Regions from separate parts of the Paenibacillus sp. GCM10027629 genome, predicted to be linked through region 2. Evidence: riboswitches for the same ligand, from Rfam matches in the RefSeq annotation. Region 2 holds a riboswitch; each other region holds the start of a gene.
The links. Region 2 has a riboswitch for cyclic di-AMP ahead of ACFQZR_RS15100 (APC family permease). Riboswitches for the same ligand answer to the same signal wherever they lie in the genome.
Positions count from the first base shown of each region.

Region 1: another riboswitch for cyclic di-AMP. It lies ahead of ACFQZR_RS00615 (hypothetical protein); the one in region 2 lies ahead of ACFQZR_RS15100 (APC family permease).
Region 3: another riboswitch for cyclic di-AMP. It lies ahead of ACFQZR_RS27790 (resuscitation-promoting factor); the one in region 2 lies ahead of ACFQZR_RS15100 (APC family permease).

Region 1 covers NZ_JBHTGZ010000002.1:61,737-68,346, reverse strand. The annotation lists gene ACFQZR_RS00625 (S41 family peptidase) at 1-1,106, shown strand, start outside; gene ACFQZR_RS00620 (PDZ domain-containing protein) at 1,190-2,464, shown strand; gene ACFQZR_RS00615 (hypothetical protein) at 2,443-2,844, opposite strand; cyclic di-AMP (ydaO/yuaA leader) riboswitch at 2,984-3,136, opposite strand; gene ACFQZR_RS00610 (copper amine oxidase N-terminal domain-containing protein) at 3,413-4,969, shown strand; gene ACFQZR_RS00605 (helix-turn-helix transcriptional regulator) at 5,073-5,918, opposite strand; gene ACFQZR_RS00600 (glycoside hydrolase family 31 protein) at 6,049-6,610, shown strand, end outside.
Region 2 covers NZ_JBHTGZ010000009.1:1,233,555-1,240,164, forward strand. The annotation lists gene ACFQZR_RS15090 (DUF3231 family protein) at 1-164, shown strand, start outside; partial or broken gene ACFQZR_RS15095 (flavin-containing monooxygenase) at 996-1,535, opposite strand; gene ACFQZR_RS15100 (APC family permease) at 1,639-3,465, opposite strand; cyclic di-AMP (ydaO/yuaA leader) riboswitch at 3,654-3,812, opposite strand; gene ACFQZR_RS15105 (NAD(P)/FAD-dependent oxidoreductase) at 3,998-4,900, opposite strand; gene ACFQZR_RS15110 (RrF2 family transcriptional regulator) at 4,978-5,379, opposite strand; gene ACFQZR_RS15115 (chromate transporter) at 5,492-6,610, opposite strand, start outside.
Region 3 covers NZ_JBHTGZ010000021.1:8,463-15,072, forward strand. The annotation lists gene rsmI (16S rRNA (cytidine(1402)-2'-O)-methyltransferase) at 1-115, shown strand, start outside; gene ACFQZR_RS27775 (AbrB/MazE/SpoVT family DNA-binding domain-containing protein) at 436-690, opposite strand; gene ACFQZR_RS27780 (HD domain-containing protein) at 975-2,270, shown strand; gene ACFQZR_RS27785 (TatD family hydrolase) at 2,321-3,088, shown strand; cyclic di-AMP (ydaO/yuaA leader) riboswitch at 3,270-3,456, shown strand; gene ACFQZR_RS27790 (resuscitation-promoting factor) at 3,725-4,849, shown strand; gene rnmV (ribonuclease M5) at 4,994-5,539, shown strand; gene rsmA (16S rRNA (adenine(1518)-N(6)/adenine(1519)-N(6))-dimethyltransferase RsmA) at 5,545-6,447, shown strand; gene yabG (sporulation peptidase YabG) at 6,554-6,610, shown strand, end outside.

The DNA of each region.
Region 1 (6,610 bases), on a different contig from region 2:
TTGGTGCGGAAGTGACCATGGAGGATAACAAGGTAACGGTATTGTCACCGATCAAGGGTACTCCGGCAGAACGCGCAGGAATCTTACCGAAGGATGTATTCGTCTCGATTAATGGTGAGAAGCTGGACGGGCTGAAGCTAAGTGAAGCCATTGACCGCATTCGTGGTCCGAAAGGAACGAAGGCGAAGATCAAAGTCCGCCGTACGGGTGTTGATGCATTGCTCGAATTCGAGGTCATCCGGGAGGACATTAGTCTGGAGACGGTGCATGGGCAAATGTTAGACCAGAAGATCGGACTGATTGAAATTCGTCAGTTCTCGATGAATACGGGAAAACGATTCAAAGAGGAACTAACGAAGCTGGAACAAGGCGGCATGAAAGGGCTAATCATTGATGTGCGTAACAATCCTGGCGGCTTCGTTCCTGTTGTAACGGACATTGCAGAGAATTTCATTCCATCTGGACAGGTGATCTATCAGCAGGAGCGTCGGGATGAGAAGGTGACGAAGGCGTTGTCCCGTGGAAAAGGGACGAAGAAATATCCGATAATTACGTTAATTAATGAAGGCAGCGCGAGCGCCTCGGAGATTCTGGCTGGCGCGTTGCAAGATCATCAGTTAGCGAAGCTTGTGGGCGTATCGTCTTTTGGCAAAGGAACCATGCAGGTCACATACAAGGAAGAGTTCGATGACGGCAGCTTGCTCAAGATGACGTTCGCGAAGTGGCTCACTCCCAAAGGGACTTGGGTGCATAAGAGCGGCATTAAGCCGGATTTGGAAGTGAAGGAGCCGGATTATTATTTCGTCGCTCGGCTGTCGCAGAAGGAAGAACTGAAATACGATATGAATAATGAAGATGTGAAGAACCTGCAAGTGATGCTGGAGGGTCTTGCTTATCATCCGGGCCGTAAGGACGGTTATTTCGATCATAAGACTGAGCAGGCGGTGCGAGCGTTCCAGATGCAATCGGGCTTGCCGGAGACAGGTTATGTGGATGATGCGACAGCCCAGAAGCTCGAGGCTGGCATCAAGATACGTCTTCAAGATCCGAAGTACGATACACAATTGAACAAAGCGGTCGAAGTGCTCCGGAAGGAAATTCGTTAGTCCGCGTCGAATATGGAGAGAAGGCTTAGGATTTAGCCTTCTCTTTTTTGTGCCTTACTTACGAATGAATTGGGGGTTGAGGAATGGGAATTGTGATGGAGATTTTATGGAATATTGTTGAAGCGATCGTGCAAATGTTTTTACAGCCGTTTCTATATATAGCGATTATTCTGATTGTCTTCCAATATCGTCGTCAGGTGATGTTGGAACGTAAGCTGTTCTCTGTCAAAATGCACGCACTAGGGGATCAACTGATACGTACCTTACTTGGTGGATTACTTGCGGGGATTGGGATCTCACTCGTCTCGGCTTTCACAGGAATGACGCTGACGACGGAGGCAATCCTGCTCGTATGGTTCGTTGCACTGATTTTAATGCTATTCCGTGTCCGGTTCTTATGTCTTGCATATGCCGTGGGGGTACTTGGTGTGCTACAGTTTATTGCCGATCGGTTCCCGGATTGGGAGCTGACGGGGTTCACTGGATCGGTGCTTACGACGCTGCGATCACTCGACATACCGGCATTAGTGGCTTTGGTTGCATTGCTGCATTTGGCAGAAGCGATTCTGATTCGCTTGCAAGGGGCAAAGTTCGCGAGTCCGTTATTTGTGGAAGGGAAACGAGGGAAGCTCGTAGGGGGCTATCAAATGCAAAGTTATTGGCCTGTCCCCTTGTTTCTGATGATTCCGGCACAGACGGTTGGTTCGGTACTTCCTTGGACGCCATTCTTCGGTGGGGAAGCGTGGACGAATGGTTGGATGCTCATGGCGTTTCCTGTCGTGATCGGTTTCAGCGAATGGACACAATCCCGATTGCCGCAGGTGAAGGTCAAACAGAGCTCGTTCTGGTTAATGGTATATAGTATTGTTTTGCTAGGGCTCGCATTCGCTGCGGGGCTATGGAGTCCGCTCATGCTCGTCGCAGCCTTGTTCGCGATCGCTATGCATGAATGGATCTATTGGTACAGCACGAAGGAAGAGGCCGAGCGCAGCCCATTATATGTTCATGATGATCGAGGATTGCACGTCTTGGCGGTTATCCCAGGGACGCCTGCACAGGAGCTTGGGATTGAACCGGGCGAGATTGTACATAAAGTGAACGGGGTTGCAGTGCGTACGAAGGAAGAGCTGCACCAAGCGCTTCGCACCAACCCCGCATTTTGTAAGCTGGAAGTGATTAACCTCACTGGAGAGATTAAGTTCTTGCAGCGGGCGATATTCGCAGGGGAACACCATCAGCTCGGCGTTATTCTCGCCCCGGATCAGGATGCTTCTTATTATGTGGGCAAAGGGCCAGCTTCGATCTTCACGATCGTGCGGATGAAGCTAGCAGGCGTTCATTCGAGAATGAAGATGTAATAAGCTACAGCTAAGGTTGTTAGATCATTGATGTTATATGTAAATGTAGGATCGTTCGTACTGCATAAATCCAAGAGTGCCGATTCGATGAGCTGGATTTTAGCGGGATGCCATGAACCACCATAACGGACGAGATAGTCAATCGCTTGGATGGCACTCATACCTGCTAAATGATGGTACGTAGAGGCCCATTTCACCAAATCGGTCGGTGGAGAGGTAACGATTCGATACTCCCCCCAGCCGACGCGCACACCATTGGATAACTTGAGTATCAGTGTGGTGGCATGGTCAGGCTCCTCCAATTGGAAGATTTCGATTTGTCTCAGTTGGCTTGATAGTTGATTTTTCATCGAAACTGTGTGTGTTGCGTTCATGTTCATACGAAGCATCTCCTTAACGATATATATGATCGACAAAAAGAAGCCCACGAAATAGAGGATTCCTCTGTTCGTGGGCTTCTTGCGTACCGCTCGATTGGGCAATGAGCAGCACGAAGAGAACGCGCAATACGATGCGAGACCTCTCTCAATGGATCGCTTACGAGGTTAGCTGTCGGATTCGGGTCTGAGAGATGACCCTACGGCTTACAGCCGATTCACCCCAAGAAGCTAGATTAGCTTCATAGTTGGTTCCCCCGCTTCTCTCATCATGAGAATTCAGCGATTAATCAATTGGCTGTATCATACGCCTGTGTGAGATTTTTGTAAAATGGTGGGAATCACCGTATTTTGAAGTTTGAGAAGCTGTAGATTGAAGTAAGCGCTATATTCATAGGTTCTCGAAGGCTAGATTGTTTTACGATCCGTTTCTATCAATTTTGTCATAAAAATGCCATGTTTGATCGAATATTGTAAGAAATATAGGTTTTTTTTCACTGTACAGTTTTGGAAAGCTTTGGGATAATAAGGAGATTAGTATAATTGTTACATAGTGGAAGGGGAAAAAGAAATGAGAGCGAAGACGTGGAAAAAGTGGTTAGGCGTCACGCTAGTCGCGATGATGGTCGTGCTTGCAGGCTGTCAATCGATCGGCGGAGTGAATATTGTCAAAGTTGTTGAGAACAGTCTCAACGTGAAGTCTAGTGAATCCAGCCAAAACTTGTCTGTGGAGTTAATCCCTCGTAAAGACGGCGCATTAACAGCTGAGGACAAGAAGATTATTGATCTTGTAAATGGCTTTAAATTGGACATTGACCATGCGGTAGCACAAGATCCATCACATATGTCATTAGCAGGGAAGATTACATATGGCGGGAAGGCTGTACCATTCAAACTTGGCATGGAAGACACGAATGTAACCGTGTGGATTGAAGGGATTAAGAAACCGGTCGTTGTCTCTCTAGCCAATGAAGAGTTGGAAGGCGAGCTGGTTGCTGAAATCGAGAAATCGCAAGATGTGTTCCGCGGAGCTGTTCAGAAGCTAGGTGCATACCTCGTGAAGCAAGCGCCTGTACCGAACACCGTATCGGTATCTTCCGTAACATATACAGTATACGGGGAGAGCCTGAATCTGCAGAAGCTCCATATCGAGATTAATGGTGACGAAGTCATCGGTCTCGTGAAGACATTATTAACGAATATGGTCAAAGATGATGCGGGATTACGCGAGATTACAACCGCATTATACGATGCGTTCTATCCAATTGTTGAAAGTCAAATGGGAATTTACGCTGATCAAGGCGCAGAAGATAACTTCTTTTCTTCCATAGCGAAGGACAAGGAAGTTGGTTCATTGGTACTCTACAAGTTCGTGAAGAACGGAATTGATGAAATACTGAAGGATTTCGATGCGCACGCAGAAGAGCTTATGAAGCAAGATGAAGTGAAGCAAGTGCTTAGCAAAGAATCCGGCTTGAAGCTGGACCTCTACGTGGATAGCGAAAATCAAGTCCGTAAACAGAACTTAGAGCTTACGGTTGCTCTTCCAGATATCGAAGACATTCCGGTTCAGAAGGTTATTGTACGTGCTGCGGCTGAGTCGTGGAATATCAATAAAGCCGTGAAGCTGGATGCTATCGACACAACGAATGGTGTAGAGAAGCTGGATGGATATGCGCTTTCGGGCAAAGGCTTCTTGGCGAATTTCGATAAGAGCTCGGCTGCTTTCGGAATTCTGAAGAATGACCTAGGTCTTGGCAAAACCGACTTCTCCGTATTCGAAGAAGATAGCTATGGAAGTGATGACTACTATCCAGGCTGGTGGACACTCGACGGCGTTGGTATGGTGCCACTCAGCGTCATTGCAGATGGGTTTGAGGCAGAAGTGAAGTGGGATGCAGCTACGAAACAAATCGTTGTCTATGATGCACTGAACGATATTACCGTAGAGCTTAAGATCGGATCGACAACGGCTTATGTGAACGGTGAAGCGAAGACGATGTCTCAACCGGTATTGGTTGATGATTATGATGCATCGAACGTGCCACTGCGATTCATCGTCGAAGCGCTTGGTGGTCAATTGAAATGGAATCCGGATTACTACGAATTCTATGTCACAAGCAAATAAGTTTTTATAGCAAAAGGGCTGTCCTCTGCATCACGCTAAGTGATCTGAGGGCAGCCTTTTTTTGAATAGAATCTCCCGTCGAATGGGAAAGGAAGAGTACCGATTATCCAGAAAAGACAGACTTAGTCCGATACTCGGTTGGCGACATGTTATAGTGCTGCCGAAAGACTTTGCCGAAATAGCTGGGACTCTCGAACCCGCATTGTACCCCAACCTCATGGATCGGAAGGTCTGATTGGCGAAGTAGAGTAACTGCGGCATCCAGACGTCGGCGGCGTAAGTATTCGAAGGGGGAGCAGTGCTCGATTTTCTGGAAAATGCGGCATAGATGATGTCGACTTACCTGACTGCTCGCGGCGATTTCTTCGAGTGCAATAGGCTGAGCGTAATGGGTGTCCATGAACTGTTTGGCAAGGAGGATCACCGGACTATCCTGCGCGTTTGTGGTCGCATGGGATCGGGACCGAAGCAAGGTCAACATCCATTCATAGACAAGTACAGACAGTATATAAGGATCGCGGATTTGCTCCGTTACGATACGATGATAGAGTTTCCAGTAAGCGCGAATGGGTTCAGCATGCTCATCGAGTGTCACAACCGGGCCTTCTTTAGCAATAATGCGATCCCAAATTCGCTGTGCATCTTCGCCCCGGGCATTGAGCCAAATGAACTTCCACGGCTGCTCAGATGCGGAATCGTAATAGTAACGATGCGGACTGGGCACTTGAACGAGAAAGGCAGTGCCTTCGGGCAGCCAGTATGTCGTTCCGTCGATCTCTACACGTCCCTCGCCTGACAGCGTATATTGAAAAATGATATGACCGCGGTCCGGACGTTCGTTGCCTTGAAAGGAATAGCTGGCTGAATCGACCTCCTGACAACCTAAGGAATCCAGTGTCATAAAAGGTGCGTCTTCCGCTGCTTGAAAGCCGATGTTGAACGGATTCAATCCGAGAACCTCCTTCAATTCAAAGATCAATCTCGTTATAGTATAGGGCAATATGTTCAGATTGTCGCTGCAATCTATCGCTGATAAGATGGAGTCAATTTAGGAAAATGCATAGAAAGTAGGGGCAGCGATGGCGACAAACCAGTTAACGATTGATGTTGAGCACGGGGAATATTGGTGGGGAGGCCGTGTATCGGATGGGCAGCAGATGCCTTATGGGATGATAGATATCCAAGTGGATTTATCAACAGATTTGCATGGTAATCAGGCTTGTCCTTTGCTCTTATCGAGCAAAGGGCGATATATCTGGTCGGAGGAGCCATTTCGGTTTCGATTCCATGGCGGCAAATTAGAAGTAAATAGTGACTTGGGAGATTTGAAGCTTCACGAAGGGCTACAGGATGTGCGAGGAGCTTATCGCCATGCATCGGCAACCTATTTTCCATCGTCTGGAGAGGCACCAGAGCCGCTCTTGTTTACGGCACCGCAATATAATCTATGGATTGAGCTCTTGTATGAGCCGACACAAGAAGGCGTTCTTCAATATGCTAGAGATGTGCTCGCGAATGGAATGGCGCCAGGCGTAATCATGATTGATGATAATTGGCACGAGCCTTATGGTGCCTGGACATTCCACAGTGGTCGATTCCCGAATCCGCGCGCCATGGTGGATGAGCTGCATGAAATGGGCT
Region 2 (6,610 bases):
GTAGTCAAGCAATGGGTCAAACAATCAGAGAAGATATTGGTGCTTTATTTGCAAAATACCATATCACTAAAACCGCCTTGGGCCTGCGAATTCTACAAATGACCAAAGAAAAAGGCTGGTTAATCCCTCCTCCTCTTCAAGTGAAACGACCTGAAGAAGAATAAATATTTAAATCATAGCCCTGCTCATTGAGTGGGGCTTTGCCATCTCCTTAATATCCGTTCAGCTAGGCGTTAACAAATAAATTCTCCAGAAGTTGCTTACCCAAAAATTCTGTATATGCAGGTGGGATAGCTTAGCGAGTTCTTCTCTACGAAAGGAACGGCTTACGCCGCTCCCTCCGCTTTCATCTTCTTCGCATCCAAATCTTTATATGACTTCCACGCCGCACTGAACTTGCCGCTAGAAATGTTCAGACTAGTCGCGATGTTCATCCAGGTCTTTTTATCTTCCTTACGCTGTCTTAGAAGTTCAGGGAAATCTAGCTCTACGTCGTCGAACTGCGGTTTATGTTCAAGGATATACGCTTCAAGAATATCTGCATCAACGTCTACAGCAGTGATCTCCTGCTTATCTTCCGTGTCCGTAACGCCACTTTGGGCAGGATCAGATTTAGCGTCACCTGCAGATTCATCAGATGGACCATCAGATTCAAAGCTAACCTCTTCACTAGGCGGAGAAGAATCGGAGCTATCGGCTTCACCTTGAGAATCAGGAGCTTCGACTTCTTCAGTCTGCGACTGCTGTTCCGGCTGCTGCGCGGCTGGCTCTCCTTTGATCTTACCTTGACGCCAGTCGTTCCATTTGATGGCCATTTCCGCAACGCGTTTCCGGTATTCGTCGAACATAGCCGCCACTTCAAGAACAGGTTTATTGAGCTCATTCGAGAACTTCACATTTGTCTCACCATCTCGTAAGCGTTGAACCATATCGGTAAAATCATATGGCATATCTTCGAATCTTGGTGACATCCCAGCAACGATAAAATCATCGATAACTGCAATCTGTGCGCCAGAATTCCCTGCCCCAACGACAAGTACAGGACCCTTTTTTAGATCAGAAGGTTTCTTGTAATCCGCCGTATGTATTTGATACATATCATGTGGTACTTTACTCGCTATATCTGGAATAAATGGCTTTTGAAACGGACCCGTCGCGATGATTACCTTCTTGGCGATAAACTCCATGGCATTCGTCCGAACAATAAAGAAATCCTTCTCCTTGGTCATGGAGCGTATTTCTGTATTAAGCTGAACAGGTAAATCGAAGTGTATCGCGTATCGGGCCAAATAATCCGCAATTTCATTTTTCGTCGCGAATCCATTCGGTTCACCCTCCAGTCGAAGTCCAGGTAGGGCGCTGTACCATCTCGGGGTGAATAGAACCAAGGAATCATACCGATTTCGCCAGACATCACCAATGCTTTTCTCCTTACTAAGAATCAAGAATGACTTGTTCGCTTGTTTCAAATAATATCCAGCAGCCAATCCAGCTTGACCTGCACCAATGATGAGAATATCAATTTCTGCCCGCATTCATTTCAACCTCCCTATCGATATATATGAGCATATTATCATATACTAATATTTTAATCAAAAAAACTGCCTCAACGAATTGAGACAGCTGATAATCGATGCATTATTTCTTCAAATGATACGGTACAGTCGTGATTATCACATTTCGACGGAATAACAAGTGTGCTCGAATCATCAAGCTCGACTGGTTATGCAAGATATTATGCCAGCCTTTCTTCGGAATAAACTGTGGGATAATGACCGTCACCTGATAGTTGGATTCGCTGGCTTTCCGCTGAACGGTATCAATAAACTTCGTTAATGGGTTAATGATACTTCGATACGGTGAATGCAAGGTCACAAGTCTCACGTCTGGCTGCCATTTATTCCATTTTTCCTCGAAAATCAATTCATCTTCTCGTTCGAAAGGAACGTGTACCGCAATGATCTGGTGAGCTGACAATGACTTCGCGTAATTCAGCGAGTTCTCAACCGCATGTGTAATCCCTGCGACTGGAAGAATAATGACATTTCCCTCAATTGGTGGGGCAGGCTCACAATCTGTAATGCGAAGCTGCTCGCCCACCGCATCGTAGTGCTTCCGAATTTGATGAAATATAGCAATAATTATCGGCAAGAAGATTAATACGGACCACACCTGTGTAAATTTGGTGATGAAGAACACGAGTGTGACGATCAAGCTAATCGTAGCGCCGGTCGTGTTAATAATAAACTTGGTAACCCAGCCTTTCGGCTTCTCACGGAGCCACTTCAGCATCATCCCGGTCTGAGACAGTGTAAATGGAATAAATACTCCGACCGCATACAGGGGAATGAGATGTTCCGTCTTCCCTTCGAATGCAACAATTAAGATGATGGACATGACGGCTAAGAAAATAATTCCGTTCGAATATCCCAGTCGGTCTCCACGCATGGTGAACATTCTTGGGATGAATTTATCTTTGGCCAGATTAACCGCTAGTAATGGGAAGGCAGAGTACCCTGTATTCGCCGCAAGGATCAAGATTAATGCCGTCGTTCCTTGGATGAAGAAATACATAAAGTTCCTTCCGAAGGTCTGCTCAGCGATCTGTGATACTACCGTAACCTCTTCTTTAGGAGAAATTCCATAATAGTACGCTAAGAAGATGATCCCTGAAAATAAGAGCGCGAGTAATGATCCCATTGCAATTAACGTCTTAGCTGCGTTATTCGGTGCAGGATCCTTGAAGTTCGGTATCGCGTTCGAAATCGCCTCTACGCCTGTTAAGGCTGAACTTCCTGATGCAAATGCTTTTAATAATAGGAACAAACTGATTCCTGCGACCGGTGTTCCGATTGGGGCTTGCAGATCAGGGGATACTTGACCTGTCAGGATGTTATAAATGCCCACGCCCGATAAAATGAACAAAGCAAGTACGAACAAATATACTGGATAAGCCAAGATGGAAGCCGACTCCGTTACGCCCCTTAAATTTAAGATCGTAATAAACACAACAAATAGGATAGCAATCCCTACGTTATGTTCATGTAGACTCGGAAATGCGGACGTAATGGCATCTGTACCCGCAGATACACTTACGGCAACCGTAAGAATATAGTCAACTAATAGAGATCCGCCCGCGACCAACCCAGGGTACATGCCAAGGTTTTCCTTGGATACGACATAAGCCCCGCCACCGTGCGGATATGCAAAAATAATTTGACGATAGGATAAAATTAGAGCGGTTAATAGAATTAAGACACCTATTCCAATGGGGATCGAATACCAAAATGCAGCTGAGCTAATGGTGATCAGAACAATTAAAATCTGCTCTGGACCGTATGCGACAGAGGATAAAGCATCTGAAGACAGAATAGCTAATGCTTTCGTTTTATTGATTTTTTGTTCGCCCAATTCCGTTGATTTGAGTGGTCTTCCAATTAATACTCGTTTTAAAATGGATAACATCGTAAGTATTGCTCCCCTTTTGGTTAATACAACTTGTTGTCTGAATATGTAGCTATAATCCCTTGTATCGCGATGTTTTATCCATCTCAAAGACCAACCTCCAAGCCGTCATTCACGAATTTTGACAATAAAAAACCACAGAGGCGTGAACCTCTGTGGTCATATTGACGCGATCACAGTATTCATATCCTCTCTCTCGATCAACGCTTACGAGGTTAGCTGTCGGATTCGGATGGTGAGAGTCACCCTACTGCATAACTGCAGATTCACCCCATGTGATGATATGTTTTTATCCATCACGTTGGTTCCCCCGTTTTCCCTAACGGAAAACTCAGCGAATATGAGAATTTATTGTAATGATTTATCTTGTAATGTTCATTTCCAACATTGAATATTACGCCATATTGATAACCTTGTAAAACGCGAAAAAGATGGCTGCAAATAAAAAAATGGGTGATTTTAATACCAAGAAAACGTTTACTTGTATCTTGCTCTTTCATTATCTATTTCACACGCCGTGATTCTTTATTTTTTATAAAAAATCCTCATCTGTTAGGTCAGCGTTGACAGTCATTGCAACTTTGCTCCCTGCAGCTGCAGCATAGATAACTTGAGAAGGTCTTACATAAGCCGCGTCTCCTGCTGCGTATAGACCTGCAACAGAGCTCCTTCCTGCTGGATCGGTCACAATACCCCCGTATGCTGTCGTCTCATAGCCAAGCTGTTCGCCAAACGCTGCTTTAGATACGAAGGTAGGGGTAATAAACCCGCCGCTCCGCTTGATCCAAGTGCCATCAGTAAAATGCACTTCCTCCAACATACGATTTTTACCTGTGAAAGCTTTGATTGGTTTATTCATGATACGAAGTCCTTTGGATAAGAGGATATCTTGTTGTTCTTCCGTTAAGATTTCAAGTCCGTTCGTACAGACAACCAAATCCTGACTCCAGTTATACATAATTTTAGCCGTATGAAATATTCCAGCTTCTTCTGACACAATGACAAGTGGCTGATCTCGGAGCTCCCATCCGTCACAATAAGGGCAATTAAATAAGCTTGATCCATAAAAGTCGTGCAGACCTTCAATGTCAGGAAAGACTTCCCTCAACCCTGTAGCCAATATAACCTTTCTTGCTTGGATGATTTCATCCGATTGGGTCTTGATTTCGAACCCCTGCTCTGTTTTGCGTATATGGGTTACGTCAACTTGCCAATGCCGTACGGATGGATAACGTAGTATCTCTTCGTAGGCAATACGCCTGAACTCGGCAGGTGTGACGTTATCTCTCGTAATAAACCCATGAGACGCATGCGTAACGCGATTCCTTGGCTGATTATTATCTATTACTGCTACACTCCGCCTAGCTCTTCCCAGCACCAACGCGGCATTTAACCCCGCTGGGCCTCCGCCCACAATAGCACAATCGCACATCATAAGAATCATCCCTCCGAATTTTAAAAGATATCAAAGATATATTATATCTATAATTGATGCCAAAAAATAACGATGCCTTACTTAGACAACGTTATTTCTTGAGCAAGCTCGAAGATTTTTTTGCTGCGAAGCTGCTGCTCCATCGCTTCTTCGGCAGAAATCATCACGCTTTGAATCGCACATTCCGTATCATCATGAAGGCCGCAATGGAACAAGGATGCCGTACCTTCAATAGCATGAATAACGTCCAAGAACGAGATATCTTCTTTCTTTGCTTTCAGTCGATAGCCTCCGCTAGCCCCTGAAGCCGATTCAATTAATCCGGCCTTTACCAGCTTCGTCAAGATTTTCGACAGATAGGTAGAAGATACGCCCTGCCTTTCAGCAAGCTGTTGTACGCCGACGGGTTTATCCGGTGCGAATGCAACCAAAATCAGCATTGTATGAAGGGCATAGTTTGTCGCTTTGGAGAACTTCATCTTCTCACCCCAATCAATTATAGACTTTATTTATCTACAATAACCTTGATGCAAAGATTAGTCAAGGATTGTTGCTAACACCGGGAGCCAAGCCCCCGGTACGATCAGCATGTCACATGAGCAGAAGTGAAATTACTGTACCACCGATCGCTCCAGTCATCACGACGCTCCAAGGAGGTAGCTTCCAGAAGACGAGCATCAAGAACAAGATGGAAGTAAATGCAAAATCAACAGGCGTAAGAATTGCCGTTATCCAGAGCGGATTATATAACGCTGCCAGTAAAATACCGACAACGGCTGCGTTAATGCCAGTGAATGCGCCTTGAAGCTTGGGGCTTCTCCGAATGGAACTCCAGAATGGTAATGCCCCAACGATTAATAGGAATGCAGGGAGAAAAATGGCCACCGTCGCTATGATCGCTCCCTTCACCCCACTCGTCATCGCGCCCAAATAACTAGCGAAGGTAAACAATGGACCTGGCACAGCTTGTGCAGCCCCATATCCGGCTAGGAAATCAGCTTTGGTCACCCAGCCTGTCGGGACGACTTCACGTTCAAGCATAGGAAGCACGACATGTCCGCCTCCAAATACAAGCGATCCTGAGCGATAGAAGCTATCGAATAAGGACAACCCGGTTCCATTTACGATTGGCCGAAGGATAGGCAATATCACTAATAGTCCTACAAACACTGTCAAGCATACGACAGCTGTTCTACGACGAATCGGAATCGAAAGGTTTGGGCCATACGATAGTTCTGATTTCCGATAGAACAACATCCCGATAAGGCCTGCCACGAGAATGATAAGAACCTGACTCAATGCTGTTGGCCATAAGAGTGTAATCGTCATTGCGATAATTGCCAATGTCGCGCGGCTGCGGTCTGGCGTTAGCTTCTGACCCATACTCAGGATGGCCTGCGCGACAATGGCGACGGCGACGAGCTTTAGACCATGAATCCATCCGGCGGCACCTATATCAAATCCCTGCATGAAGAAGGCAAGCAGAATCAACACAAGGACCGATGGTAGTGTAAAACCAATCCAAGCTACGATCCCGCCGAGCAAGCCAGCTCGAATCAACCCGATGCCCATACCAACCTGACTGCTGGCTGGGCCAGGTAACAACTGGCATAGCGCAACCAGATCCGCATAGCTGCGTTCATCCATCCATTTACGACGACGAATGTATTCATCATGAAAATAACCTAGATGGGCAATTGGTCCTCCGAA
Region 3 (6,610 bases), on a different contig from region 2:
GGCGCATGTTGCGCATTATGAGGAGCGTAACGGGGGCAATCGCAAAGAAGCCATGAAACAAGCCGCCGCAGATCGCAATGTATCGAGAAGGGACATTTATAACTCTCTCTTATAAGTGAAGGGCTATAGCATTAAGTTTTATTTCAATAAAGGTTCAAAATCGGCTTATCAGCATCAAGAAGGTTGATTGAAACTGAAGAAGGAGAAGCGGAGTTTAGGCAAAACCTAAATGAGCATCGGACTTCGAAGTTGAAAGCAAGATTCGACGTCGAAACAAACCTCCCGAATCACATCATGATCATAAGCCGATTTTGAACTTCCATATATGGAGAAAAAAAATATACCTTCTGGGCAGGTTAGGCCGCGGAAGGTACCAAGGAGATATAAAAAGGTTAGAATTAATAAGTTTGGTAAATCTATTATATACTAATTTTTTTATTTTGTCACAGGTGTTGGGATATCTGATAAGCATTCGTGACAAATTATTTTTCCCTTAAAGTATGTAACGTTCTCGGCATTACCACAGAAAATACAGGCAGGCTCGTATTTTTTAAGCATAATACGCTCACCATCAACATAAATCTCAAGCGCGTCTTTTTCCCCAATGCCTAATGTGCGGCGTAGTTCAATCGGAATAACGACGCGACCCAACTCATCAACTTTTCTTACAATGCCCGTACTTTTCATCATTTTGTTATTGCTCCTCTCACCAATTAAAGAATCGACAAATGTCGACATAGTTCTATGTTTTTCATGAATATAATAGTACCAAGCATTCCCAAAATAGTCAACCTATAAAATCAATGCTAGACCTAGCAATATATGGGCTGCTACTAGTTGTAGATAAATAAAGGGAAGACAGGTTTTTGGGTCTGAAAGTCTACGAAAATGAATTGGAAAAATAAAACTGACACGATTCGACAAAATCTATAGTTGTGCGACTTTATTCTAGTTCTATAGGGAGGGAAAGATATATGTACAGTTTACAATTACAAGAAGAAAAGGTATTTAAAGACCCAGTACATAAATATATTCATGTGCAGGATCAGACCATTTGGGACTTGATCAATGCCAAAGAATTTCAGCGATTACGCCGCATACGGCAGTTAGGAACGTCTTATTTAACCTTTCACGGGGCGGAGCATAGCCGATTCTCGCACTCCTTGGGCGTGTATGAGATTACGCGCAGGATTATTTCGCAATTCGAACGAAGCGGGTATTCAGATTGGCCGCAGGAAGAGCGGCTGCTTGCACTGTGTGCAGCGCTGCTTCATGATCTTGGCCATGGACCGTTCTCACATTCGATTGAAGAGGCGTTTCAGATGCATCATGAAGATTGGACTTGTCGAATCATTCGAGAGAACTCGGAAATCCATGAGGTTCTACGGCGAATATCGGATGACTTCCCTGAGCGGGTTGCATCTGTTATTCAGAAGACGTACGATAAACCTATTGTTGTTCACCTTGTATCCAGTGCACTTGATGCGGACCGTATGGACTATTTACTTCGAGATGCGTATTTTACCGGTGTGAATTACGGGACATTCGACATGGACCGCATTCTTCGGGTGTTAAGACCTTATCGGGGCCGCATTGTTGTGAAAGAGAGCGGTATGCATGCGATCGAGGATTATTTGATGTCGAGATACCAGATGTACTGGCAGGTTTATTTCCATCCCGTGACACGCAGCTCTGAAATTATCCTGCGACAAATTTTCAAACGGGCACAAGAATTGTATGACAACGAATATTCGTTCCAATTCATGCTGGAGCCATTGCCTTCTTTATTTGAAGGAAAAATTTCAATGGAGCAATATATACGCCTCGATGAGGCTTTAATTCAGACAGTATTTATGCAGTGGACGCAGGAGCAAGATGAGATCCTTGCGGATCTGTGCGATCGGTTCATGGAGCGTAAATTATATAAATATGTCACGTTAGATCACTTGGATGATCAGCAGAAAGATAAGATACATGAGCAATTCGTACATGCAGGGTTAAATCCAGCCTACGATCTGGAAATTGACTCGCCAACGGACTTATCCTATTCGATTTATCGCTCAGGAGAACATCCGATGGGCAAGCAGATTGTGCTCTTGAATCATCATGAACAGCTTCGGGAAATTTCCGAAGTATCCGAAATTGTGCGTTCAATCAGCGGCATTCGCAAAGGCAAATTCCGTTTGTATTTTCCTGAAAATAAACTACGCGCCGTTGCCCACCTGCTTGATCGGGAAATTTCTAAATTATTCGATATGCCAACGACATAATCAAGGACAAAAGATATCAAATTAAGACATTAGAAGGAGATTATGAACTGATGTTATTCGACACACATACGCATTTAGACGCAGTACAATTCGACGAAGATCGGGAGGAAGTCATTGCAAGAGCGCTGGAGCAAGGCGTTACGCAGATGATTAATATCGGGTTTAACCGTGAGACGATCCCGACGACCATGAAATTGGCGGAAAGCTATGATTTTATCTATGCTGCTGTAGGCTGGCACCCGCAAGATGCGATTACGATGCAGCCTGGTGACCTCGAGTGGATTGAAAAGTTATGTGCACATGAGAAGGTTGTTGCGATTGGTGAGATCGGACTGGACTACTACTGGGATACCTCACCAAAGGATGTGCAGCATCGCGTATTCCGTGAACAAATTCGGTTAGCAAAGCGTCTTGATATGCCGATCGTTATTCATAATCGGGATGCGCACGAGGATGTCGTTCGCATTTTGCGCGAAGAGCATGCTGAGGAATGTGGAGGCGTAATGCACTGTTTCTCCGGCAGCTGGGAAATTGCCAAGCAATGCCTAGATTTGGGGTTCTATATTTCATTTGGTGGCCCCATTACATTCAAGAATGCAAGGGTTCCCAAAGAGGTGCTCGCGAACGTTCCGAATGACCGATTTTTGATCGAAACAGACTCGCCATATTTGACGCCGCACCCCTATCGCGGGAAGCGAAATGAGACAGGTTATGTACGTCTTGTCGCGGAGGCAGCAGCGGAAATAAAAGGGCTGAATTTGGAAGAAGTTGCTAAAATTACGATGAAAAATGCCCAAGCCTGTTTCCACTTAGGATGAAAAACGGTGAAAAACGCATGAAAAACTTAATAAACGGGTGAAATAGGTAGTTTTCATCTCAAAAATCGAAGAATATTACAAAATTTTAACCATTAATATCTAAAAATGAGTTTGATGCCTTCTTTACAAGCATGGAGCATTCAGAGTATGATTCAAATCAGAGTTTGAATATTGTTCCATCCATTTTGTATCGCTGAGTCTCCAAATTGGAGAGCGGGGGAACCGATATGGACCTTCTCAGGAGGGTTCGTAATTGATTTCTTAATGGGGTGAATAGAGGGCTTCTCGCCATGAGCGGGATAGCAATCTTAGGGCGACTCTCACGTCCGAATCCGACAGCTAACCTCGTAAGCGTGCAGGGAGAGGTACCCTCGTGCGGCCATCAACTATTGTTTCCAACAGGAAGCCACGAAAGAGACCCTCTTTACGCTAGGCTTCTTTTCTTTTGAATAAAGTTGAGTAGGACGTCATACTGTTACAGAACAGGAGGTGGGGGGACGTACCTAACAGAGGATGGTGTACAGCTGTCACATGCAGGTTGATGCGGCCGTTGTGCAAAAATACAGTATATAGTCTTCGTCAATTTATGATCATGCTTAACACCTGACGGCGGGACTATGAAGGAGGTCTGAAGACGTGGGCGTTTTCCAAACTGAGGAATCCCATGGTACACGATCATCCAGCATGTCTTTCGCATTGCGATGGATGCATGAAAACGTGCGTTTGATATCACTCGTGGCTCTACTGTCACTCGCGATGACTTTCATGTTAATGGTGGTGCTGAATGTTTACGCCAAGAAGGATATTTCTCTGGTCGTAGACGGACAACATATCCAGGTCGAAACGACAAACACAGTATTACAGCACCTACTGGATGAACAAGCTATACAAGTCGGCGCATACGACAAGCTGTCGATGCCGCTCCAATCGGAGCTTAAGGATGGTGACAGCGTTGAAATTTGGCGTGCGGTTCCCGTTCTTGTCACAGCAGATGGTCAGACAAAAAACTTGTTTACGACCGAAAAAACAGTCAAAGAAGTACTCGCAGCTGCGAATATACCAATATCTGAAGACGATAAAATTACACCTGCGCTGAATACACCGATTTCGAACAAACTGGATATTAAGATTACACGCGTCAGTACGAAGTTGGTAAATCGCGAAGTATCGATTCCTTTTGAATTCGTCAAAAAACCCGATGCAACGCTCCTGCAAGGCAAACAGAAGCTAATCCAAGACGGAAAGTCTGGACTTGTTGTTCAGAAGATTGAGAAGGTCTTCGAAGATGGCAAGTTGGTTTCGATCAAAATGGTTGATAAGGCCTATAAATCCAAGGCAACACACAAGATCGTTGCTTATGGTACAAAGAAACCTGAGGCTAAAGTCCGAACTTTGTCTGCTAGTGGACCAGGGGTTGCGAAAATTCATAGCCTTGGTAAAGAAGTGAAATATGCAAAAGTGCTGAAAAATGTAACGTTAACCGCCTATTCTTCGGAAGAAGATGGCATTGGAACGCGGACGGCTTCAGGCACGACCGTAACCGAAGGGCGCACAATCGCTGTAGATAAGGACGTCATTCCGATTGGTTGGTGGGTATACATCGAAGGAGTCGGATTTAGACGAGCGGAAGATACAGGTGGCGCTATTAAGGGCAATAAGATTGACGTGTATATTCAATCCCTAAAGACAGCGAATAAATTCGGCCGTAAGAAGGGGCATACCGTCTATGTGATTGGACCGGTCAAACCGTCGGCGAGCTAATGAGGGTCGTAATTCTAGGCCATGCTTCATTTGCCAATCGTGTATTAATCATATAGTATTATCCATAACAATATGCCATGATAAGAAGAGGGAAACCTCTTCTTTTTGTATTTTGCGGAAGAAAAGAAAGGAAGCGGATTGTACATGATTAAGGAAGTCATCGTGGTCGAAGGGAAAGACGATACCACGGCCATTCGGCGGGCTGTAGAGGCCGATACGATCGAGACCGGGGGGTCTGCCATTAACAATGCGATATTAAAGCGTATTGCGCTGGCTCAGGAGCGTCGAGGCGTAATCATTCTGACAGATCCGGATCATGCCGGGGAACGTATTCGCAAGATTATATCGAATCGTATCCCGGGCTGCAAGCACGCTTTCTTGAAGGAAGCGGATGCCACCTACAAAGGGGACATCGGTGTAGAGAACGCATCGCCAGAAGCAATCCGGTATGCGCTGGATCATCTACGAACGGAATATGAGAAGAATGAACAGCTCATCGATTGGGGTGATCTGATGGATGCAGGACTAATTACCCATCCGAATGCAGCGAGTCGCAGAAGGGCGATGGGGGATATACTTGGGATTGGCATGTGCAACGGAAAGCAGTTCTATAAACGGTGCGGCATGTTCCAGATAAGCCGAGAAGAGTTCTTGGCCGCGTTAGAGCAAATTGAAAATGAAGGGCTGTAGAAATGATGAAAGAAATCAATTCAGCTGGGGCACGCATCGATATTGCGACGCCGAAGCGGACGAAAGATATTATTGGAAAGCATGGATTTTCATTTAAGAAAAGTCTAGGTCAGAATTTTCTGATTGATATGAATATATTGAACAAAATTGTAGATGCTGCAGAACTTGATGAGACCATGGGGGCTCTTGAGATTGGACCTGGGATCGGAGCGCTGACAGAACGTCTTGCGCAGACGGCAGCAGAAGTGACAGCAGTAGAGATCGATACACGATTGATTCCGATTCTGGAAGAGGTACTTGCACCTTATCCGAATGTAGGCGTCGTTCATGGAGACGTGCTGAAAGTGGATTTGAAGCAAATTTTCGAGGAGCGGTTCTCTAAGGTAAGCAAAGTCAGTGTCGTAGCGAATCTTCCTTACTATGTTACGACGCCCATTCTTATGAAGCTACTCGAAGAACGTCTACCGCTGCAAAATATTGTGGTGATGATCCAGAAGGAAGTGGCGGACCGGATGGCTGCTCGCCCAGGTGGGAAAGACTACGGCAGTCTAAGTGTAGCAGTCCAATATTATTGCGAGCCAGAGCTGGTATGTACGGTACCGCATACGGTGTTCATTCCACAGCCGAACGTGGAGTCTGCTGTGATTAAGTTGAAGGTGCGGGATACACCGCCAGTTCAGGTCGCAGACGAAGCCCATTTCTTCCAAGTAGTACAAGCCTCGTTCGCGCAGCGACGGAAGACGATTGCGAATAACTTAAAGGCGAGATTCTTCAATGAAGGCGGCCGTGAGGCGCTGGAAGCCGCGTTACAGGAAGCGGGTATTGAACCTCAGCGCCGAGGCGAAACGCTAAGTATCGCTGAATTTGCGCGTCTTAGCGACGTATTGTTGGCAGCAGGACGGGTATAACCGCTAAAATCCGGTTGATTGCAGGAAATCGATGTGGATTCGAACAGAAGATAGACACCAATCCATGGGCACCTCCATACGATAGACAGAAGAGGTGATTTGGGCCATGAAGCAAGGAGATCTTGTCGTTCGAAAATCGTATGGCGGAGACGTCACATTTCGC